3 regions of the Photobacterium sp. AWH4_225 genome follow, and region 3 is predicted to be linked to each of the others. Evidence: riboswitches for the same ligand, from Rfam matches in the RefSeq annotation. Region 3 holds a riboswitch; each other region holds the start of a gene.

Region 1 (7,982 bases), on a different contig from region 3:
TAGGTTCCCAAACCTAGAAAACACTTAGTCCCATTCGTCTAGAGGCCTAGGACACCGCCCTTTCACGGCGGTAACAGGGGTTCGACTCCCCTATGGGACGCCACGGGTCGTTAGCTCAGTTGGTAGAGCAGTTGACTTTTAATCAATTGGTCGCAGGTTCGAATCCTGCACGACCCACCATCTTCTCCTTTGAAGATGTAAAACATCGGAGGGCGATTAGCTCAGTTGGGAGAGCACCTCCCTTACAAGGAGGGGGTCACTGGTTCGAGCCCGGTATCGCCCACCACTCTTTCATCTTGAAAGATACCATTTCGATGGGGCTATAGCTCAGCTGGGAGAGCGCTTCGCTGGCAGCGAAGAGGTCTGCGGTTCGATCCCGCATAGCTCCACCACTCTCTAAAAACATTCTCGTGAGTGTGTTTAGAAAGTGGATGTCGAAAGACAAACACATGCTCTTTAACAATCTGGAAAGCTGACTAGTAAATTGAATTCTTCGAATTCAATACTAATAGTTTCTACTTGAATAAGTAGGAACGAGTTCTCAAGCAACACACATTCAAGTGTCTTGTGTAAGAGTCCGGCGAAACACAGTTCATCAATACTCAGATGGACAACCTTGGTTGTTGAGCCATACGAACAGACCCCTTGGGGTTGTATGGTTAAGTGACTAAGCGTACACGGTGGATGCCTGGGCAGTCAGAGGCGATGAAGGACGTGCTAACCTGCGATAAGCCAAGAGAAGATGGTAAGAATCACGATACTCTTGGATTTCCGAATGGGGAAACCCAGCTGCATAAGCAGTTATCGTAACGTGAATACATAGCGTTGCGAGGCGAACCGGGGGAACTGAAACATCTAAGTACCCCGAGGAAGAGAAATCAACCGAGATTCCGGCAGTAGCGGCGAGCGAACCCGGATTAGCCCTTAAGCTAGTTTTGCGACAGGTGAATGAGCTGGAAAGCTCAGCGATACAGGGTGATAGCCCCGTAACCGGTAGCGCATTGCGAGTGAAATCGAGTAGGACGGGACACGTGATATCCTGTCTGAACATGGGGGGACCATCCTCCAAGGCTAAATACTCCTGACTGACCGATAGTGAACCAGTACCGTGAGGGAAAGGCGAAAAGAACCCCTGTGAGGGGAGTGAAATAGAACCTGAAACCGTGTACGTACAAGCAGTAGGAGCCCTTCGGGGTGACTGCGTACCTTTTGTATAATGGGTCAGCGACTTAATTTTAGTAGCAAGGTTAACCGTTTAGGGGAGCCGTAGGGAAACCGAGTCTTAACTGGGCGTTCAGTTGCTAGGATTAGACCCGAAACCAGGTGATCTAGCCATGGGCAGGTTGAAGGTGAGGTAACACTTACTGGAGGACCGAACCGACTAATGTTGAAAAATTAGCGGATGACTTGTGGCTAGGGGTGAAAGGCCAATCAAACCTGGAGATAGCTGGTTCTCCCCGAAAGCTATTTAGGTAGCGCCTCGGACGAATACTACTGGGGGTAGAGCACTGTTAAGGCTAGGGGGTCATCCCGACTTACCAACCCTTTGCAAACTCCGAATACCAGTAAGTACTATCCGGGAGACACACGGCGGGTGCTAACGTCCGTCGTGGAGAGGGAAACAACCCAGACCGCCAGCTAAGGTCCCAAAGTTATAGCTAAGTGGGAAACGATGTGGGAAGGCTCAGACAGCCAGGATGTTGGCTTAGAAGCAGCCATCATTTAAAGAAAGCGTAATAGCTCACTGGTCGAGTCGGCCTGCGCGGAAGATTTAACGGGGCTAAGCTATACACCGAAGCTGCGGCAATGCATTTATATGTATTGGGTAGGGGAGCGTTCTGTAAGCGGTTGAAGGTGCATCGTAAGGTGTGCTGGACGTATCAGAAGTGCGAATGCTGACATGAGTAACGATAAAGGGAGTGAAAAACTCCCTCGCCGGAAGACCAAGGGTTCCTGTCCAACGTTAATCGGGGCAGGGTGAGTCGACCCCTAAGGCGAGGCCGAAAGGCGTAGTCGATGGGAAACGGGTTAATATTCCCGTACTTCTTACTATTGCGATGGGGGGACGGAGAAGGCTAGGTGGGCCTGGCGACGGTTGTCCAGGTTCAAGGGTGTAGGCTGTAATCTTAGGCAAATCCGGGATTACACCAGGCTGAGACCCGATGTCGAGCCGCTACGGCGGTGAAGTCATTGATGCCATGCTTCCGGGAAAAGCCTCTAAGCTTCAGATAGTAAGGAATCGTACCCCAAACCGACACAGGTGGTCGGGTAGAGAATACCAAGGCGCTTGAGAGAACTCGGGTGAAGGAACTAGGCAAAATGGTACCGTAACTTCGGGAGAAGGTACGCTGCCGGCGGTGAAGAGACTTGCTCTTGGAGCTGCTGGCAGTCGCAGATACCAGGTGGCTGCAACTGTTTATTAAAAACACAGCACTGTGCAAAATCGAAAGATGACGTATACGGTGTGACGCCTGCCCGGTGCCGGAAGGTTAATTGATGGGGTTAGACTTCGGTCGAAGCTCTTGATCGAAGCCCCGGTAAACGGCGGCCGTAACTATAACGGTCCTAAGGTAGCGAAATTCCTTGTCGGGTAAGTTCCGACCTGCACGAATGGCGTAATGATGGCCACGCTGTCTCCACCCGAGACTCAGTGAAATTGAAATCGCAGTGAAGATGCTGCGTACCCGCGGCTAGACGGAAAGACCCCGTGAACCTTTACTACAGCTTGGCACTGAACATTGACCCTACATGTGTAGGATAGGTGGGAGGCTTTGAAACCGAGTCGCTAGATTCGGTGGAGCCGTCCTTGAAATACCACCCTTGTAGTGTTGATGTTCTAACGTCGCCCCGTTATCCGGGGTGCGGACAGTGCCTGGTGGGTAGTTTGACTGGGGCGGTCTCCTCCCAAAGCGTAACGGAGGAGCACGAAGGTGGGCTAATCACGGTCGGACATCGTGAGGTTAGTGCAATGGCATAAGCCCGCTTGACTGCGAGACTGACAAGTCGAGCAGGTGCGAAAGCAGGTCATAGTGATCCGGTGGTTCTGTATGGAAGGGCCATCGCTCAACGGATAAAAGGTACTCCGGGGATAACAGGCTGATACCGCCCAAGAGTTCATATCGACGGCGGTGTTTGGCACCTCGATGTCGGCTCATCACATCCTGGGGCTGAAGTCGGTCCCAAGGGTATGGCTGTTCGCCATTTAAAGTGGTACGCGAGCTGGGTTTAGAACGTCGTGAGACAGTTCGGTCCCTATCTGCCGTGGGCGTTGGATGATTGAGAGGGGCTGCTCCTAGTACGAGAGGACCGGAGTGGACGAACCTCTGGTGTTCGGGTTGTGTCGCCAGACGCATTGCCCGGTAGCTAAGTTCGGAATCGATAACCGCTGAAAGCATCTAAGCGGGAAGCGAGCCTCGAGATGAGTCATCCCTGAACCTATAAGGTTCCTGAAGGGTTGTTGGAGACTACGACGTAGATAGGCAGGGTGTGTAAGCGTTGTGAGGCGTTGAGCTAACCTGTACTAATTGCCCGTGAGGCTTAACCATACAACACCCAAGGGGTTTTTACGGACTCCGCAAACACTTGGATGAGTGTTGAGAACATCAGCTTTCTAAGATTGTAAGAATTTTGCTTGGCGACCATAGCATTATGGACCCACCTGATCCCATGCCGAACTCAGTAGTGAAACGTAATAGCGCCGATGGTAGTGTGGGGTCTCCCCATGTGAGAGTAGGACATCGCCAGGCTTCCAATTTAGATTATCGTGCTGAACACACGGTGATTTGAGTGGAGCGGTAGTTCAGTTGGTTAGAATACCGGCCTGTCACGCCGGGGGTCGCGGGTTCGAGTCCCGTCCGCTCCGCCACTTATTCAGACAAAGTTAAGTCTTTAAAATAACTACAGGGGTGTAGCTCCAATTGGCAGAGCAGCGGATTCCAAATCCGCGTGTTGGGAGTTCGAATCTCTCCACCCCTGCCATCTTCAAGGCTCTAGCAGAAATGCTGGAGCCTTTTTCGTATGTGCAATTGGCAGAGCAGCGGATTCCGCTAATACCAAAACAGCGCGTGCTGAGAGCCCAAACCTCCGGGATGCCGGCCCAGTCCACACCTGCTATCTTTGAAGCCTCTGTCGTAAAACTGGGGCTTTTTACATCTGTTGCTTTCGAGAAGAAACGTTGGGAGTTGGAGTGCAAGCCAAGTCTTATTCTGTTAACTTTCCTTTATTAATCAATACTGTGACTCGGTTAGTGAAAATCAGTTTGATCTCCGGAGAATTGTCAGTAGAATGATTAACACATTAGGGGTGTAGCTCCAATTGGCAGAGCAGCGGATTCCAAATCCGCGTGTTGGGAGTTCGAATCTCTCCACCCCTGCCATATTCTAAGGCCTAGTCGAAAGACTAGGCCTTTTTCGTATTATTGATTCGGATTCCGCTAATAGCAAAACAGCGCGTGTTAGGAGTAGTTCGAATCTCCGGGATGCCGGCCCAGTCCCCCCTGCCACCTTCGAAGCCTCAGCAGAAGTGCTGGGGCTTTTTTGCATATGTTGCTTCTGCGAAGCAATGTTGGGCCATTTCATTTTGCTAATTTATTATTTCTCTTGTTGTTAATAGGGATAAGCGGTAGCATTTGTTTATTGCCTTGGCGAAACCGCCATGGCGGGTGATGGAGTTCCACCTTTAACCGCTCAACCGAGATAATGACTCCTGCTGTAGTAGGATAGATCCGTCTATGGTGGGGCTTGTTATTTGCCATAGCATCTATCCTTGAGAGTAATTCGAGATAAAGATAGAAATGGTATGGCGCATCCATTAAGTTCAAATCCTAAAATATTCGTCCAGATCCTCCGTTGGACGCTACTCATCATTCCCGTAGCCGTTATTGTCGGCTCGCTCAATGCCTTTTTCCTTTGGATCCTCAGTGTGGCAACTGCGACCCGGATTGATAACCCGTGGCTTATATACCTATTACCACTGGCCGGTATCGTGATCGTTTACTGCTACCGCAACTTGGGAAAAAATTCCGAGGGTGGTAACAACCTCATTATGGATGAGATCCATGAGCCCGGTGCCGGTATTCCAGCCCGAATGGCACCTTTGGTGTTGATTACCACTGTGATCACCCACCTGTTTGGTGGCTCGGCAGGGCGTGAAGGCACCGCAGTGCAAATCGGCGGGGCATCGACCCACTGGTTGGCTCGCAAGTTCAAACTCAATGATGCGGATACCCGACTGATTCTAATTGCCGGTGTGGCGGCAGGTTTTGGTGCTGTATTCGGCACGCCGCTGACTGGTGCCATCTTTGCTTTGGAAGTGCTGGCGATAGGCCGCCTGCGCTATGATGCAATTATCCCTGCTTTGTTTGCTGCTATCTTGGCTGATGTCGTTTGTTCTGCTTGGGGAGTCCACCATACCCACTATCGGATAGACTTCCTTGAAACCATTACTCTGTTCGAACATGCTGTTAAAGTAGACCTGCTGATGATCGCTAAGATTGTGATTGCTGCCGTGGTTTTTGGTTTGGCAGGATACCTGTTCGGTGAACTGACCCATGCCTTTAAAGACATCTTCAAAGCGACACTCAAAAACCCGTATTTAATTGTGGTCGTGGGTGGTTTGATTGTCATCGGTGCAGTACAACTGATTGGTAACTACGACTACATTGGGTTGGGCGTCTATTCGAGCCGTGAAGGGGGAGTGAGTATCTTGACGGCCTTCCAGGAAGGTGGCGCTGAATGGTACAGCTGGCTACTCAAGTTGTTACTAACAGCCATCACCCTTGCTGCCGGTTTTAAAGGCGGTGAAGTGACTCCGTTGTTCTTCGTTGGGGCGACATTGGGCAATACCATGGCCTGGGTGCTGGGCGCACCGGTCGATCTGTTTGCTGCTCTAGGCTTTCTTGCTGTGTTTGCAGCAGCAACCAATACGCCGCTCGCTTGTACCATTATGGGCATAGAACTGTTTGGTGCTGAGCACATGCTGTACTTTGCCATTGCGTGTTATACCGCTTACTACTTCAGTGGCCATACCGGCATTTACTCGTCGCAGCGAGTTGCAGTACCTAAGCTTTTTGATTTGGAAGGGGCGCCGAAGATCACCCATAAGCTTGGTGAACTGAGGGAGACCCACTCGTCATTGCTCAAGACACTTGTGAAGCGTTTCAAATAAATTTGTAGCACTCAGTGGTGTTATGCAAAAGTAGCAATGTTTTTGCTAAATAAGTATTAAAACTGTGGGTTCTGCCTTGCCGAGGCGGAACCCCTTTCATATACTGCTAGTTCAACTTGTCGGAGTGCCATTTGGCTGAGACCGCATTGCGGGATCCGTAGAACCTGATCAGGCTAATACCTGCGAAGGGAACAAGAGAGACTCTTCTGTATCACTGTATTCACAGTGGCAGTATCAGACGACACTATACACCCTACGTATAGCCTCTTGTTTACGCACCCATCCGCCAAGCAACTTCCCTGTTATGGACAAAAAAGGAAATTGCTATGTCGAGTCGCAAACAAGCGAGACTGGAAGCGAAACAATTTATCGACTCACTGACCACCCAGGCTTACCCGAATTCCCGGAAAATTTATGTTACCGGGAGTCGTGAAGATATCCGCGTACCGATGCGCGAGATTGCCCTGGCTGATAGCCTTGTTGGTGGTACCAAAGAGTCCCCTGTTTTCGAGCCTAATGAACCGGTACGGGTCTATGACACCTCTGGTTTCTATACCGATCCTGAGCAGCCAGCTGATATTTATGCTGGCCTACCTAAGCTCCGTGAAAGTTGGATTGAGGAGCGGGGGGATACTGAGCTGCTGGACGAGCTAAGTTCTCAGTATTCTAAAGAGCGCTTAGCTGATGACACCCTTGATGAACTGAGGTTTGAACAACAGGCTCGTATCCGCCGTGCCAAACCGGGCAAAAATGTTACCCAGCTGCATTATGCCCGTCAGGGGATCATCACTCCAGAGATGGAGTTTATTGCCATTCGCGAAAACATGGGCCGGGCGAAATACCGTGATGAGGTGCTAAACCAGCAGCATCCTGGTATGGCATTTGGTGCCAACCTGCCACAAGAAATAACACCTGAGTTTGTCCGCCGCGAAGTTGCTGAAGGCCGGGCTATTATCCCATCGAATATCAATCACCCTGAAACCGAGCCGATGATCATCGGCCGCAACTTCCTGGTCAAGGTCAACGCCAATATCGGTAACTCGTCAGTTAGTTCGTCAATTGAAGAGGAAGTGGAAAAGCTGGTGTGGTCGACCCGCTGGGGTGGCGATACCGTTATGGATCTATCAACTGGCCGTAACATTCATGAAACCCGCGAATGGATCATCCGCAACAGCCCGGTACCTATCGGCACAGTGCCTATGTATCAGGCGTTGGAAAAGGTCAACGGTATTGCTGAGAACCTCAACTGGGAAGTGTTCCGTGACACCTTGCTCGAGCAGGCTGAGCAGGGCGTGGATTATTTCACTATCCATGCGGGTGTCCTATTGCGCTATGTCCCGATGACAGCGAAAAGGGTCACCGGTATTGTCTCGCGAGGCGGCTCGATCATGGCCAAGTGGTGCTTGGCGCACCACAAAGAAAGTTTCCTGTACGAGCACTTCCGGGAGATTTGTGAAATCTGTGCCCAGTACGATATTGCCTTGTCACTGGGTGATGGTCTGCGTCCTGGCTCGGTGGCTGATGCCAACGATGAAGCGCAGTTCAGTGAATTGCGTACCTTGGGTGAGCTGACCAAGATTGCCTGGGAATATGATGTCCAGGTGATGATTGAAGGGCCGGGGCATGTGCCGATGCACATGATTAAGGAAAACATGGAAGAGCAGCTCAAGCACTGCCATGAAGCGCCGTTTTATACCCTTGGGCCACTAACCACAGATATTGCCCCGGGCTATGACCATATTACCTCAGGTATTGGTGCTGCCATGATTGGTTGGTATGGCTGTGCCATGCTGTGTTATGTCACGCCGAAAGAACAT
Region 2 (7,982 bases), on a different contig from region 3:
CAGCATGTCGTGACAGGGAAGAAAATGATCAGTGCAGCCATGACAATTTTTGACGCCATGCCATAGCCGAGCCATAGCATCAGAATGGGCGCGATAGCAAATACTGGTATAGCTTGGCTAGTGATCAGTATTGGCAGTAGCCAACGACGCAGAGGCTCAAAGACCAGCATTTGCAGGGCAAAGAACAGCCCCATTGCTAAGCCAAGAAGTAAACCAAAAAGGACTTCAGTGCCAGTTACCACTGTGTGGTGCCACAGAACATCTGCTCGTTCAATTAGCTTGGAGATAACAGCTACTGGGCCCGGCAATATAAAAGGCGGTAGGTCGAAAATAACGACACTGGCCTGCCATAGACCCATAATAATTGCCACGCTAATGACAAAGCGGGAGATATGCTGTGACAACAGTGATTTATTGACCTTACTGGTATGCTGATTAGCTTCTTGCTGTTCCAACAAAGGGTTCTGTAGCTTCGAAGATATCGATTGATCAGACATAATCATTCTCCAGCTCATTGATGATCCCTTGCTGGTGGGTTGCGAGCTCACCATCAAACTGTCTTGGCGGAAGATTCGAAGGTACGGGTAGCCCTCTGAGTGAAGCTGGGGTACCTGACATCATGTAGATTTGGTGGCCAAGACGAAGTGCTTCTTGCGGATCATGGGTGATCAGCAATACGGTTTTTCCTTCGAGTAATTTTGCTGAAAGAGACTGGAGCTTATGCCGTGTGACAGCGTCGAGGGCTGAGAAAGGCTCATCCATTAAAACAAGAGGCTTGTCTTGCATCAGAGTTCGTGCCAAAGCAACACGCTGGCGCATTCCACCAGAGAGTTGATTCGGCATCACGTCCGATTTATCGGCTAGCCCGACGGCTTCAAGCAATGCCAACGCGCGTAGTTTGTCTGCTTTTTGTGCTTTACCAAAGCGGGCACTCAAGCAAACATTGTCAATGACATTGAGCCAAGGCAACAGTAAATCCTGCTGGGCCATGTAAGCGATGTTGCCGGTTAGAGGCAATGCATTGCTGGTGGTGATATTACCACTCCATGTCACGTTGTCTTCGAGAAGACCTGCGAGGTGGCGTAGCAGTGTTGTTTTACCACAACCGCTCTTACCCAGCAGGCAAGTCCATTGACCAGCTGGCAGCTTAACATTTAACTGGCTGAATAAAGGTGTGCTGGCATCGTTATATCGAAGCATTAAATCCTCGATTTTGACAGCCATCCCTTTAGCAACATACGCATCGCCAGATGTGTTTAATGCAAGATTACTTTTCATCTTGTTTATTGCTTCCATGCTTACTCTGGTTTGAAATGGCCTGCAAAGAAATGGTTCACTGGGCCGTGACCTGAACCGATTTCAAGTTCATCAGCATGCTCGATTGCTTTGGTGATGTAGGCTTTGGCATGTTTTACTGCGTCTTGCAATGGATACTCTTGAGCAAGGAATGAGGCCGTTGCAGCAGATAACGTACAGCCGGTACCATGGGTATTGCGTGTTGCAATTCGCGGCGTACTCATGCGGATTACGTCGTTTTCTAGAATTAGCAAGTCGGTGCTGAACTCATCCTTCTCAAGGTGACCACCTTTGAGCAGGATTGAACGAGAGCCGATGCTACGTAATGCAGCGATCATATCTGTCATTGCTTGTTCGGTTTCAGGAAGCGCTGAGCCAATTAAAGCTGCAGCTTCAGGCAGGTTAGGGGTGATAACATCTGCCAGTGGCAGTAGCTCAGATTTCAGTGTTGAAATCGCATCTTGCTCAAGCAGTAAATCACCACTTGTCGCGACCATGACGGGGTCGATAACCAAAAACTTTGGTTGGTATTGGCGAAGTTTTTTGGCCACCATGCGAATAATATTCGCATCACTTAGCATGCCAATTTTAACGGCTTTTACATCAAGATCTGTAAACACAGCGTCAAGTTGCTGCTCAACAAAATTGGGGTCGATGCCGAGGATGCCGGTCACGCCTTGGGTGTTCTGGGCTGTTAGTGCTGTGATGACAGAGCATGCGTAACCGCCGGTTGCAGAAATAGCTTTGATGTCTGCTTGAATACCTGCGCCGCCGCCGCTATCAGAGCCAGCAATGGTAAGGGTAATTGGGGTCTTTGATGAAATTGGCATAGATACCTCTGTTAAGACGTAAGGTAGCCAATGCCATCGAAACTATTCATCGAGCCTGTGGAAGGTGCGAGATAGGGCAATGCAGCTAGTTCCCTACGCCATTATTAAATGGATCAGGTTCAACGGGTCCCACTACGTGGTCTCAGCGCTCGGCTCCCCGACTAACGGATATAATTTGTACTAAATGGCCAATATTGAATATTGACCTAAAAAAAACAGTTTTCTGGCTTAAATGCCTGAAGATGTGGCTAATCTAAACATGTTTTTTACGATAGGGCAAACATGTTAGGAATAAAATGAGGTGATGGATGAAGAATAATACAGAAGGAGAATAAGTAGGCAGCCACGCCGTGGCCGCCTGGGGTCATTACATTTTTTTGCAGTATGCAGCAATGATCACCATGTTAGTACCTGCCGCTTTACCTGAGATATGCAGAGGGTTATCTGTTAGGCGAATACCACGAACAGCGGTACCTTGTTTGATGACAAGGTTAGAGCCTTTTACTGGAAGATCTTTGATGATTGTGACGTTGTCACCCGCCTCAAGAGCAGTGCCGTTTACGTCTACTGTTTTGATAGCGTCAAGTTCAGCTAGGGCAATGCCTTTCTCTGCCCACTCAATCATGTCTTCTTCCATGTACATCATATCAAGCAGATCTTGGGCCCATGTTTCAGAAGACAGACGCTTAAGAAGACGGTAAGCCATTACCTGAACAGCTGGCTCTTGGCTCCACATGCTGTCATTCAGGCAACGCCAGTGGTTTTGATCCAGTGTTTCTGCGTCTTCGATCTCTGTACGGCAAGTTCCACATACCATCACACAGCTACCTGCTGTTTGGTCAGGAGAAGCAGGAACTTCATAAACGCTCAGACTGTCTTCTGATCCACATAGTTCACATTTAGCGCCAGAGCGCTCTTTAACGATCGATTCAATGCTCATAGGAATATTCCAAGGAAGTGTAATGGTCTTAGATACCATACAGGTAATTGTTCGGTTTATTATGCCATTTAATTCTGAGAAGAAAAGGAATGAAGATCAAGATCACATTACTCTCATTTTGACTTACGAACAAAAAACAGTCTAACCCGATAAGAAGGTAAAAATAATGCAACAAAAATGTAGGAGATATTGTTGAGTTGGGACTAAGATCAAAGTGCCTATCCAAGTAGTTACAGAAAAATAAATAGGAAAATGTATGAAAAAGGCACTTTTTTTACTTTCAGCTTTAGCACTTATTGGTTGTGATGATGAGGATGTCGTAAACACTGTATCAGGTAATGCGGAAGTCTTTGCCGTAACCGGAGCTGAAATTGAGGGAGCGCAAGGTTATACCAGTGTCGACAGCTTGTTGAATGTATATCGAATCGAATTACCTGACGAGTTTCCCGCGGGAACTGAAGAAACCTTGGATAATAAGTTGGGTTCATTAGGGATCGATATTGAAGATACGAGCTGCGGGGTAATTGATACCAGCGGTGATGTCTGTTTTGGTGCTGGCAGTGACACGGTCTGTGTACCCGATGAAGTAACCAAGTTAGGTATTAAACTCTATACCATTGATATCGATGAAGTGAAACGTGCCTATGACAATGGTTTCTATCCTAAGTTAGCTGCAGAACTGTTAGGTGATACATACTCTGACTTTGATATTGAAAGAGTGAGTTGCTCAAGTATTGATTTGTAGTCGGTCAATATGAATAAGAGTAAACCTTACGATGATTTTATTGGGGTTTACTCTTTTCCCTTCCGCTTAAAATAAACGGCATATACGTTTCATACTTATAGTTATATTTCATTAAATGCCTCGCATTTTACTTCTTCTCGTACTCTTTGATTTCGCCATTTTTGCTATTTTAACAAACGCTTATAGGGAAGAGATGGTGAATATCGATGAAAAGGAAATGTATTGGTGTCCTTGCGGGTATATTGTTCAGTATACCAACAATTGGGTATACTGCTGATGTTGAAAGCTATGTGGTTGGTGGTACGCCCGTCAGGCCTGGTGATGATTTTACTTGGATGGCTTCATTAAGAAATACGACTGATAAAACATCACACTTTTGTGGTGGTAGCATTGTAAATGATAGGTGGGTCCTCACAGCAGCTCATTGTGTGGTACAAGGTGAAGTGGGCGGAGAATTTACAGTCCCTCCAAACAAGCTTGCCGTGATGGTTGGTGCCTTGGATACTGAAGTTATTGACCCTTCAGATTTATATCAAGTTAGTCATGTTGTTGTTCACCCAGATTATTCTCCGAATGCAGAAATTAATGTTTCTGTAGATGAAGATGGCAAAGTAACAACTGAAGTACTTACGCTAGCATTAGATAATGATGTTGCACTTCTTAGGGTAAATCGATCCTTTCCATTTCCTCGAGTAAAACCTATCAAAATGGCTAGCAGCCAAACAGCAGATACCTTAGAGGCTATTTTAACTAGCGAGTGGATTGAAGAACAACGTCCAGAGAATGTCATGGTCACTGGCTGGGGATCTACGAATAGTGATGGTACTGGTGTATCAAACACATTAATGTCTGCTGACCTATCATATTTACCGATAGCAGAATGCTTCAATTTGCTTGAAAGAGGCAATGATGAGCATGTCATTATCGATGGACCTCAGAATAAAACGAAAGTATGTGCTTTACCTCCTGATGTTTTATTCGATGAAGAGGGGGAGTCACTTGGTTATGGCCCAGATTCTTGTAAAGGGGATAGCGGAGGTTCATTGGTAACTAAAGACTCTGATGGCAACTGGGTACAATTAGGTATTGTAAGTGGGGGGCCGGTTGGAAGCCCACTTTGCGGCGCATACTTGCGTCCTGGATTCTACGCGAGAGTTGGAACTTACTATGACTGGATTGAGGAAAACGTTGGTACTATTCCCGATAAACCAATTTCTAATCCAGACTTTATTGAAGAATCAGCCACAGATAGTGGTAGTGGCAATGAGACAGGTGACGGAAAGACTGACCAAGAATGTGATCCTGACGTTTCAGGTATTAGCCCAAATAACTGTGCGCTTGATTCGGACGGAAGTGGCGGTACGGTAAGCTTCTTGGGCTTAGTAAGCTTGCTAACTATATTGTTGTTTCGGCGCCGTTACACTTAAGAATTATTAAAGCAAAACAGCCACCCCGGAGGGTGGCTGTTTTTGTTAGCGGCGGAAAGAAACGGCTTCTTTACCTTCTGCCAGCTCAATATGCGTAACTGCAGGCTGGGTTTCTGCAATGACGTTACCGGCACGAATGGAGTACCGAACTGGCACTTGGCGTCGCACTGCATCAAAGCCATTTTCTGCTGGAAGAATTAGCAGGTTGCCTGGCTTGCCTAATTCAATACCGTAATGGTTTTGAATGTTTAGCGTTGTTGCAGAGTTAGTACTGATCAAGTCCAGAGATTGATTGATTTGCTCATAGCCCATTACTTGACAAACATGTAGCCCCATATGCAGAACCTGCATCATGTTAGCAGTGCCCAGTGGGTACCATGGGTCAAAAACATCATCATGGCCAAAGCAGACATTGATGTTTGAAGCGAGCATCTCCTTCACACGAGTCACACCGCGGCGTTTCGGATAATCATCAAAACGGCCCTGCAAGTGAATATTCACCAGCGGGTTGGCGACAAAGCTGATCCCTGACATTTTTAGAAGACGGAACAGACGTGAAGCATAAGCGCCGTTGTATGAGTGCATTGCAGTCGTGTGGCTAGCTGTTACCTTGTCACCCATTTCAAATTTATGGGCAAGTGCGGCAAGGGTTTCCACAAAGCGAGATTGCTCATCATCGATTTCGTCGCAGTGAACATCGATAAGGCGATCGTACTTACGAGCTAGCTCGAAAACATAATGCAGAGACTCTACACCATACTCACGAGTAAACTCGAAGTGGGGGATAGCGCCGATTACGTCAGCACCTAGCTTAACGGCTTCCTCAAGCAGTTCTTTGCCGTTTGGGTAGGACAAAATACCTTCTTGTGGAAATGCCACAATCTGGATATCAACCCATTCTTTCATTTCTTCACGCACTTCAAGCATTGCTTTTAGAGCAATAAGTGTTGGATCTGAAACATCAACATGGGTTCGTACATGCTGTACACCATTGGCGATTTGCCACTTCAGTGTTTGTTTTGCACGTGATTTGACATCTTCAATAGAAAGCATGGACTTACGCTCAGCCCAGCGCTCAATTCCTTCGAATAGTGTGCCTGAGATATTCCAGTTAGGCTCACCCGCTGTTTGCGTAGTATCCAAGTGAATATGAGGCTCACAGAAAGGTGGCACAGCCATACCACCTTCACCATCAAGTACAGCGCCGTTGAAATCAACGTGCTCGTCCATTGGCTTGATGGAATGAAATTTACCTTCGTTAATCAGTATCTGATGCAGGCCATCCTTGCCTTTGATGGTGACGTTTTTTATTAGCATATTTGAGGTTTGCATCTTAGTTGTCCTTACGCGTTACTAGCACAAGCTTCTGTTTCGCGATTTAGCATCGGGTTAAGGATAAGGTAGCTGATGGCACCGCCAAGTACGGCATTGATTGGAACAACACCTGGCAAGAAATGGCCAGCAGCGACACCTACAGCAACACCGATGATTGCAGCCCAGTTAACTGTTTTGAACTCTGCGTTCGCGAAATCTTTGTAACGATGACGGTTTTTAATGAAATCTGCAATGATAATACCACCAATCGGAGGAATCGCCGCCGACAAGAAGGTTAACCAACCAACGAAGTTGTTATATAGCCATAGTGCACACAGAGTACCGATTAGGCCGTTAGCCATTGAGAGATATTTACTTGGCAGGCCAGTAACATTCGAGAAGCCAAGGCCAGAAGCGTAAAGCGCATTATCATTGGTCGTCCAAATGTTCAGGCCAAGTACAATAATGGCTGGAATTAGAAGCCCTTGGGCAATCATTACTTCAGAGATATCAGACTGACCAGTAGCGGCTGCGCCCGCGGCTCCGAAGATGAACATTAGCGAGTTACCGATAAAGAAGGCGATCATCGTAACCATGACAGCCCCCATTGGCTTTTTACCGAAGCGGACAAAGTCAGCAGTCAATGTGCCGGCTGAAACGAAAGAGCCAACAACTAGCGCAAGTGCGGTTGAAAATTCGATAGGGCTTTCTGGTGTAATGGCTTTTAGGCCGTCAATACCGCCAGTACTGCCAACAGCTTCAAAAACCGAGTAACCACCAAGCAAGGCAATGGCTGGAACAGCAATAGCAGAAAGCACCATCAATGCTGAAATGCCAAAGTATACCGTTGCTGTCATCAGCAAGCCTGACACCAGAATCAGAACGTTGGTATCAATGCCTGTGGCTTTCTGAACTGGAATGGCAAACATCGCGACTCCAACGCCGAACCAACCGACCTGAGTACCGCCAAGAAGTAAAGAAGGAAGCCAAGAGCCTTTAGAGCCAAAAGAGAATCGAGCAAGAAGGTGAGTAGAGAGACCAGAAGAAGCGCCGATGTATCCGAGGAAGGAAGTGTAGATACCAAGAATGAGGTTACCAATGAGAACAGCGAGGAAGAAATCATCAAAGGAAAGCCCCGTTCCTAATGTGCCTCCTGTCCACATACTGGCTGAAAAGAAGGTCAGTCCCAGCATCACCATGGTCAGTGAAACTACTCCTTTACGTGCCGACTTTGGCACAGGTCCTAGACTGTAGTTGTTATCGCCAGCCATTGAAACACCCCTAACGTCATTAAAATAATAGTACTGATTTACAGATAAACGGCGCGTATTTTAGTGGATAAAAAAATGCTGTCAAATTTGTTTTGGTGATTTTTTTGAGTATTTGCAATGTTGTTTATTTAAGTCGTTTTATAACAATGATTTACATTT
Region 3 (7,982 bases):
GCGAGCAGAACGCGCGGCGCGTAACGGCGGCCGACTTCATGGGCGATGTACAGCTGGTGCGGGATCAAACCTGCACGCATACCGCACAGGCCGCGTAGCGGGCTCTTGTGCTGCTCGTACTGGTTTTTCAGGGCACGGTAGCGCAATGCAAAGCGATCCATGCGGTCAATCTGGCCGGCAAACATTTTGTCTTGCGGCTTGTTGAAGCGGATTTGGTTGCTGAGGAAAATCTCGCGCAGTGCGACATCCTCTTCACCGGTATCGGTACGGGTACCGATATAGGTAAATACACCGCCGGTTTCATCGACCTGCTCGACCTTGAGCGACCAGCCGTCATGGCTTTCAACCACATCACCGACATTGAACATTACACGGGTCACAGGAGCGTCGTTGCGAGCATAAAGGCGGTTCTCTTCACTGGCAGAGAACATTAGAGTGACGGTTCTGGCATCGACTGCCACGACCGTACCTAGACCCAGATCACTTTCAGTATCACTGATCCAACGTTGACCCAAAGCAAATGGCATAGTGGTTAAAACCTTCTAATTATTTGAAATCAAGGAAAATGCGAAGCCGATGCGCCTGCATTTTTGAACTACACTCAAAGTAATACCGTACTAGATGGTATCCATCACCTGCCGTTGGCAGCGCGTATTGGTATATAAGTGTAGCCAGAATTCGCACCGGTAAAAAAGGGGAGTAATGTTACTGCATGCCGTGAGCAAGGTCACGGTCAATATGACAAGAAAGTACCAAACTGTAACTGTCACATTTATTTAATTATCTCCGGTCTTTAATAGTAACTATCCCGTTAAATCGGGCACAGGAAATACTCTGGTGGAACAACCACCGATTTGTTACCAAGGAGGTACCTATGGATGAAGTTGGTAGGAAAGTTTTCGTTCTCGACACCAATATTCTGCTTCATGAACCCCTCGCTGTTTATTCTTTCAAAGAGCATGATGTCGTCATCCCAATGACTGTGCTTGAAGAGCTCGATCGCATTAAGGACAGTAAGCGTGATGTATCGCGTGATGCCCGTGTTGCCATTCGTGCCCTGGAAGATATTTTCCGCGATGCCACCCCAGAGCAAATTGCCGAGGGGATTCCGCTCAGTCCACAAGGAGGTGAACTAGGAAAGGTTTCAATTTTTGCTGATTACGAGGTGACCGAAACGGTCCATGCCTTTGCCGACAAGGCAGGGGACAACCGTATCCTCAATGGCGTGCTGTTTCTCCAGGCCCACTATGCGCCGCGAGAAGTGGTACTGATCACTAAAGACATCAACATGCGGCTGCGCGCCAAAGGGGCGGGGGTATGTTATGTCGATGACTACCGTACCGACCAGTTGATTGACGATGTCAAAATGCTGACCAAGGGGTTTTACCAGTTTAGCGGTAACTTCTGGGAGCGTGTCGGTGAGTGTTACTCAGAGAAGAAAGGCCGCTCGACTGTACATACCTTGCCTTCGGAGTTATTCGAGGCTCCATTTATCAACCAGTACCTCATTGATGAGGATAGTGACTTTACCGGTCGGGTGCAGTCTATTGATGGTGAAACCCTGACCCTGAAAGACATCGGCCATGAGCGACTGTTGAGTAAACAAGCATGGGGGATCCACCCGAAAAACATCTACCAGGGAATGGCGCTCGATGCCCTGATGGATCCGAAGATTGACCTGGTAATCCTAACGGGCCCAGCCGGGTGCGGTAAAACCATTCTGGCCATGGCGGCAGCGTTGGAGCAGGTGATAGAAAAAGGCATGTATGACAAGATCATCGTGACTCGTAATACCCCGGAAATCGCAGAGTCCATTGGTTACCTACCGGGTACTGAGGAAGAAAAAATGATGCCTTGGCTCGCGGCGGTGACCGACACCATGGAGGCATTACACAAGAATGATGTTTGTACCGATGGCTCGATGAAGTACATCTACGATAAGGCCAATATTCAATTTAAATCGATTAACTTTATGCGCGGGCGTTCAATCCAGAATGCATTTGTATTGTTGGATGAGTGCCAGAACCTTACCGCCTCCCAGATCAAAACCATCATCACCCGTTGTGGGGAGGGCACCAAGCTAGTTTGTTCCGGTAACCTGGCTCAGATTGACTCCAGTTACCTTTCTCCTGTTACCTCGGGCTTGACCTATATCGTCGAGCGTTTCAAGAATTTCGAAGGCAGTGCCAATATTTACCTCAATGGCGTTGTCCGCAGCCGTTTGGCTGAGTTTGCCGAGGAGAACCTATAGTCATATAGGCTCCATACGTTTCCCTTTTCGCAAAAGCGAGCCGACTGGCTCGCTTTTTCCTTTTTGGGCTGTTTTTATACTTCGTTTACTAGGTGCCAGATACTTGGTAACTAGTGACCGAGGTAGTGCTGGAGAGCAGGATCGCTTGGTGAAGCCAAGACCTCCTGGCACGGCCCGAAGACTTTCACTTTGCCCTGGTAGATGAAGGCACATTTGTCGGCAATCTTCAACGCATCTTCCGGGCTGTGGGTGACCATCAGTACCGTGGTGCCTTGCTCCCTAGCGAGCTTCCTGACTAGCTCCAGCATCTCTTTCCTCAGTGCGGGATCAAGCGCCGAGAAGGGCTCGTCTAGCAGTAGTAGAGGCCGCTGGCGGATCAGGCAACGCGCCAAAGCGACCCGCTGGCGCTGGCCACCGGAGAGTTGCTCCGGCAATCGGTCAAGGTAGCTTTGTAACCCCACTTTCGCGGCTGCCACTACCACCTGCTCTTTTTGGGCGCGATCCAGTCTCAGTGCTGGGCTCAGGCCAAGGCCGATATTTTCATACACGCTCAGGTGCGGGAACAGGTTGTGCTCCTGGAACAAGATAGAGAGTGGGCGCTTGGCCGGGTGCAGTTGGCTGATCGGTTGGCCATTGACGGTGAGCGTGCCGCTATCCGGGGTAAGAAAACCGGCGACCATGGCAAGCAGGGTGCTTTTCCCAGCCCCGCTCGGGCCGACGAGGGCGACGATATCCCCGGTATCGACGCTGAGATCGAAGCTAAGCTGGGTGGATTGGCCGGGTTGCTTCGGGTGGTGGAAGCAATGTTGTAATTGCTGCAAATTTAGCATCATGGATTCCGGATGATCAGTTTTTCAACCAAGGAGAATAAGCCTAGGCTGAGGGTGAGCAGGATCAGCGCCGCTACGGCAGCTGCGTCCATCTGGTAGCTGCCGAGCAGCTGGAACAGGTAGAGCGGCAGAGTTTGGAAGTCCTGGCTGCCAAACAACGCGATGGCACCCAAGTCACCGAGTGACAGGACAAAGCCGATAGCCAGAGATTGGGCAAAAGGCTTTTTCAAAGCCCGCCATTCCACCAGTTTGAGCCGTGATAGCCCGGTCATGCCAAGGCTTTGGCACAAGGGCTCATATTGCTGGGCCACATGGAGCATCGGTTGGCTCAGGGTCTTGAGTACATACGGCAGGGCCATCAGGGCGTTGACCGCAACCACCACCCAGAAAGCGGCGGCAAAGGCATCGGTAAAATGGCGCAGTAGCAAGAAGATCCCGGTACTCAAGACCAGTCCCGGCGTGACCAAGATGATAGTACCGATCAGATCTAGGCCGTCCGCCTGCCAGCGGCGGTGCTGGAGGCGCCAGTGCCGGCTGGTCAAAAGAATGGCAACACCACCAATGACCGCCAACAGGCACGCTAAGCTGGCGATTTGCAGTGAGTTGAGTACTGCCTGCCACAGCCCGGGAGCTCCCAGCGAGTCGAGGGTTTGGCTATTGATCCCGGCAATGATAACTGCAGCCAACGGCGGGAGCACCAGCAGCAAGGCAAGGCCGATCCATCCCCAGTCCCAGCAGCGGCTGGCAAGTGAGTCAAATTGGCTTTGGCGCGGGTTAGCGACAGATTGGCTCGAGGTAGCCAGCGGCTTGGCAAAGCGTTGGCTCAACAATACAAGGCTGCAGCACAGCAGCATCTGCCACAAGGCGAGAATAGCACCGCCGGCAAGGTCAAAGTCGTAGCGCAAGGCTTGGTAGATGGCCAGCTCAATGGTGGTTGCCTTCGGGCCGCCGCCCAGTGCCATGATGACGGCAAAACTGGTAAAGCACAGCATAAAGACCAGCCCGACGACATGGGGGAGCTGCTGGCGCAGTCTCGGCCAGGCAACAAAGCGGAAGGTGTGCCAGCTCGACATACCCAGGTGGGTAGCTAGCTGGTGCTGCTCAAACGGGACCCCTTCCAGGCTTTGGACAAACAGGCGAGTTGCCAATGGCAGGTTGAGGAATACATGAGCGAGCAAGATCCCTTGCAGGCCATAGAGGGAGAAACTGCCCTGCCATCCCAGCTTAGCCAGTAAGCTGGTTAATACGCCGTTGTTGCCGTAGATCGCCAGCAGGCCGAATACCGCGACCAGTACCGGCAAAACTAAGGTCATGGCAAAGATCCGCATCAGCAAGGCTTTGCCCGGGAACTGCCGGCGTGATAGCGCGTAGGCGACGGGAATGGCAGGTAGGGTACTCAGTAGGGTTGAGAGCAGAGCCTGGCTGAAGGAAAAACCTGTAATGTGACGTAGATAAGGATCATGCCATAGCGAGGCAATATCGAGATCGCTAGCTTCATTGACCAGGGCGGCGAGGGCGCTTACCACCAGGCAAAGAATGAGCCCGGCGGTGATCAGGCCGGGCATCAGTTGGGTGTTGCGTGTATTCAAAAGTAAGTGCCTACTACTTGGTCAAGGCTTGCTGCCACTCGCGAACCCAGCTGCGACGCTGCTTGGCAACATCTTCGGCAGAAAACTCCAGGGCTTTGCCCGGCAGGGTGAGCAGCTTGAACTCGGCTGGCTGGGCGACATCCGTTACCGGATACATCCAGTTACCCGTCGGGATCACTGACTGGAATTCAGGCGTTAGCATAAAGGCCAGGAATTGGTCCGCCAGGGCTTGGTTCGGGCTGCTTTTCAGTTTCGCGGCCACTTCTACCTGCATGTAATGGCCTTCACTGAAATCGGCGGCTTTGTACTTGTCGTCCTGCTCGGCGATCAGGTGGTAGGCTGGCGAGGTGGTGTATGACAGGACCATATCGGACTCGCCTTTGAGGAACATGCTATAAGCCTCGGACCAACCTTTGGTGACAGTTACAGTCTTGCCGGCCAGTTGCTGCCAGGCTTGCGGGGCCTTGTCGCCGTATACCGATTTCATCCATAGCATCAGGCCTTGGCCCGGCGTAGAGGTACGCGGATCTTGATAGATGATGGATAGGTCATCACGGTTGACCAGCTCATCCAAGCTTTTCGGTGGGGTTTCCAGTTTGGTGCTGTCATAGACAAAGGCAAAGTAGCCGTAGTCGTAAGGGACGAAGGTGGTATCGCTCCAGCCGTTTGGTAGGGTTAGCTTGCTGGTGTCCACTTGGTGCTCGGCCAGTAAGCCGGTTTTCTTGGCTTCGGCAATCAGGTTGTTATCGAGACCTAGTAATATGTCGGCCTTGGTGCGTTTACCTTCAAGCCGGATACGGTTGAGGATGGATACACCGTCGTCCAATGCCACGAACTCCAAATTACACTCGCACTGCGCCTCGAACGCTTTTTCGATAGCAGGCCCCGGCCCCCAGTCGGAAGCAAAAGAGCTGTAGGTGTATACCGTAAGGGTGTTGTCCGCAGCCAATGCCGGCATGGCGGCCAACGTAACAAGTGGGAGTAATTTTTTCACTATGCGCTCCTGATGCTCTTGCGTCCGGCAAGAGGAAAAATAATCGTACGAGCGGCACAGGGTTGAGCAGAAAGCAGGCGTCATGCCGGCTTTGCAAGATAAGAAGGCTTACCGTGGCGAACTCAATTCCTACGCCAGTACTAACTGGATCAGGTTCTGTGGGTTTTGCCGCAGCAATCTCAGCAGCTTATAACAAGGCCTATTTGGTCAGGTACAAGCGCTCCCCAATGAGAACGTTTGTTATTGTAATGTGGCGGGATACAGGTTGCCAGCAGGAAGGCAATATTATGCTAACTGGTCCTTTGCTAAAGGCTGCTATGCGAACGGCTCCTGTGCAAACGTCTCCTGTGCTAATAGCTCCATCGATGAAGCTATACGGTTGATCAGGCTACTTGGCATCGTTGAGCGACCAGTTGTAGTCATAGCTGACGTTACCAAGGGTAATTGATGCTCCTTGACGGTACTGGTTGATGTGCTTTTGGAGCTGGGCTGTGGAGCCGAAGTCGCTACCATACCATTCATAAATCGAAGAGAGCTGGGTTTTATTGCCTTGAGGGTTGACGCCCTTGCGGCTGTTGATAAAGCGGGTGGCCGATTTTTCCAGCAAGCGTTCGGTGTTGCTTGCAGTGAAAGCGTCGGGCTGGAGATCGGGGCAACCCAGGCTGGCACAGTTGACGACATAGTGAATGCGCGGATCGCGCCAGATCGGACGTAAAATCCGGTGCTCGATATCGTTGAGGGAAAGCGTCTTGCCGTTAATGGTGAGCACTTTCTCATCCCAAGGGCCAAAGCTGAAGAAGCCACCCAATTTTGTGATGGAAGAGACCGGGTAGTTATCGAGGATCAATTTGACTGTTTGGGCATTGTAGAGGTTAACCCAGTAAGCAAACTGTTCGTTGCGGTTTAATTGGTGCGGGTTTAGCTTGGTCAGGTCGCGCAGGTAACGGTCCAGTTCATACTTGTCGCCGTCCGAAACCCGGCCATAGCGAAACAAGGTTTGTTGGGGCTGGACGACCAGGTACTTATCAAGCAGGCGCTGCCAGCGACTGTGATCAACCTTTTGTGAGTTAGATGTGGCATATTGCTGCCAGTAAGGCCAGAGATCGGCTTTGGGGGCGGCAACGGTGCTGGCTGATAGCAAGAGAAACAGCAGGCTGACAAAAAAGCGCATAGAACATCCTTAATCTTGGTCCCAAGAGACGACAGGGTTTAGCTTAGACGACCTGCTGGTAGCTAGGTTTATTGCAAAAAAGACAAAAAAACGCCCCAGTCATAGTGAGCCGGGGCGTTAATGTTATCGGTTTTTAGTGAAGACAGTAACGGCGTTACGCCAAGAACGCAGGGATCTTGCTTTCGTATTCGGCAATCTTGTCTTCGTGCTGCAAGGTCAGGCCGATGTTGTCCAGGCCATTCAGTAGGCAGTGGCGACGGAATTCGTCAATCTCGAAGCTATATTGCTTGCCGTTGGCCGTTACTAGCATGGCCTCCAAGTCAACGGTGACCTCCGCGCCTTCGTTTGCCTCGACGTACTGGAAGATCTCATCGACTTCCTGCTCGGTCAGGCGAACCGGCACCATCTGGTTGTTGATCGAGTTGCCGTAGAAGATATCGGCAAAGCTCGGAGCAATCATTACCTGGATACCGTAATCAGCCAGAGCCCATGGCGCGTGCTCACGGGATGAGCCGCAGCCGAAGTTTTCGCGCGCCAGCAAAATGCTTGCACCTTGGTAGCGCGGCGCATTCATCACAAACTCTGGGTTTGGCTGCTCGCCAGCATCATCTAGGAAGCGCCAGTCATGGAATAGGTGCTTGCCAAAACCTGTGCGGGTCACTTTTTGCAAAAACTGCTTCGGGATAATGGCATCGGTATCGACGTTGGCGGCATCCAAAGGAACGACCAAACCAGTGTGTTGTTTAAATCCTGTCATTGTCTCGTTCCTTCTCTTAAGCCGTCACTGCAACGTTGTCTAGTTCGCGAATATCAACAAAGTGCCCTGCACACGCAGCCGCTGCCGCCATCGCTGGGCTCACCAAGTGAGTACGACCGTCACGGCCCTGACGACCTTCGAAGTTACGGTTACTGGTTGATGCGCAGCGCTCACCTGGGCCTAGGCGGTCATTGTTCATGGCTAGGCACATTGAACAACCCGGTAGACGCCATTCAAAACCGGCTTCGATGAAGATCTTGTCCAGCCCTTCTTTTTCAGCCTGGGTTTTGACCTGCTCCGAGCCCGGAACCACAAGCGCCTGGACGTTGGCAGCTACCTTACGGCCTTTGGCAATGGCAGCGGCTGCACGCATGTCTTCGATGCGCGAGT

What was found. A riboswitch is a leader RNA that binds a small molecule or an ion and turns the genes downstream of it on or off. The one in region 3 is predicted to bind thiamine pyrophosphate.
Region 1: linked by a shared signal. The riboswitch ahead of thiC (phosphomethylpyrimidine synthase ThiC) and the one ahead of thiB (thiamine ABC transporter substrate binding subunit) in region 3 are both predicted to bind thiamine pyrophosphate.
Region 2: linked by a shared signal. The riboswitch ahead of thiD (bifunctional hydroxymethylpyrimidine kinase/phosphomethylpyrimidine kinase) and the one ahead of thiB (thiamine ABC transporter substrate binding subunit) in region 3 are both predicted to bind thiamine pyrophosphate.

Annotation. Positions count from the first base shown of each region.
Region 1 is NZ_JBSWTF010000001.1:6,973-14,954, forward strand. It holds tRNA gene ACXAD4_RS00035 (tRNA-Glu) at 28-103, shown strand; tRNA gene ACXAD4_RS00040 (tRNA-Lys) at 105-180, shown strand; tRNA gene ACXAD4_RS00045 (tRNA-Val) at 211-286, shown strand; tRNA gene ACXAD4_RS00050 (tRNA-Ala) at 317-392, shown strand; rRNA gene ACXAD4_RS00055 (23S ribosomal RNA) at 658-3,545, shown strand; rRNA gene rrf (5S ribosomal RNA) at 3,631-3,746, shown strand; tRNA gene ACXAD4_RS00065 (tRNA-Asp) at 3,789-3,865, shown strand; tRNA gene ACXAD4_RS00070 (tRNA-Trp) at 3,902-3,978, shown strand; tRNA gene ACXAD4_RS00075 (tRNA-Trp) at 4,299-4,375, shown strand; fluoride riboswitch at 4,651-4,714, shown strand; gene ACXAD4_RS00080 (voltage-gated chloride channel family protein) at 4,798-6,165, shown strand; TPP riboswitch at 6,276-6,373, shown strand; gene thiC (phosphomethylpyrimidine synthase ThiC) at 6,492-7,982, shown strand, end outside.
Region 2 is NZ_JBSWTF010000004.1:2,313,686-2,321,667, forward strand. It holds gene ACXAD4_RS27570 (ABC transporter permease) at 1-503, opposite strand, end outside; gene ACXAD4_RS27575 (ABC transporter ATP-binding protein) at 490-1,278, opposite strand; gene thiD (bifunctional hydroxymethylpyrimidine kinase/phosphomethylpyrimidine kinase) at 1,299-2,126, opposite strand; TPP riboswitch at 2,200-2,296, opposite strand; gene ACXAD4_RS27585 (PhnA domain-containing protein) at 2,494-3,066, opposite strand; gene ACXAD4_RS27590 (hypothetical protein) at 3,323-3,811, shown strand; gene ACXAD4_RS27595 (S1 family serine peptidase) at 4,018-5,238, shown strand; gene ACXAD4_RS27600 (cytosine deaminase) at 5,284-6,570, opposite strand; gene codB (cytosine permease) at 6,582-7,823, opposite strand.
Region 3 is NZ_JBSWTF010000002.1:52,398-60,379, forward strand. It holds gene rapA (RNA polymerase-associated protein RapA) at 1-527, opposite strand, end outside; gene ACXAD4_RS16485 (PhoH family protein) at 875-2,251, shown strand; gene thiQ (thiamine ABC transporter ATP-binding protein) at 2,362-3,081, opposite strand; gene thiP (thiamine/thiamine pyrophosphate ABC transporter permease ThiP) at 3,081-4,646, opposite strand; gene thiB (thiamine ABC transporter substrate binding subunit) at 4,684-5,664, opposite strand; TPP riboswitch at 5,774-5,901, opposite strand; gene ACXAD4_RS16505 (DUF547 domain-containing protein) at 6,053-6,835, opposite strand; gene leuD (3-isopropylmalate dehydratase small subunit) at 6,990-7,592, opposite strand; gene leuC (3-isopropylmalate dehydratase large subunit) at 7,609-7,982, opposite strand, start outside.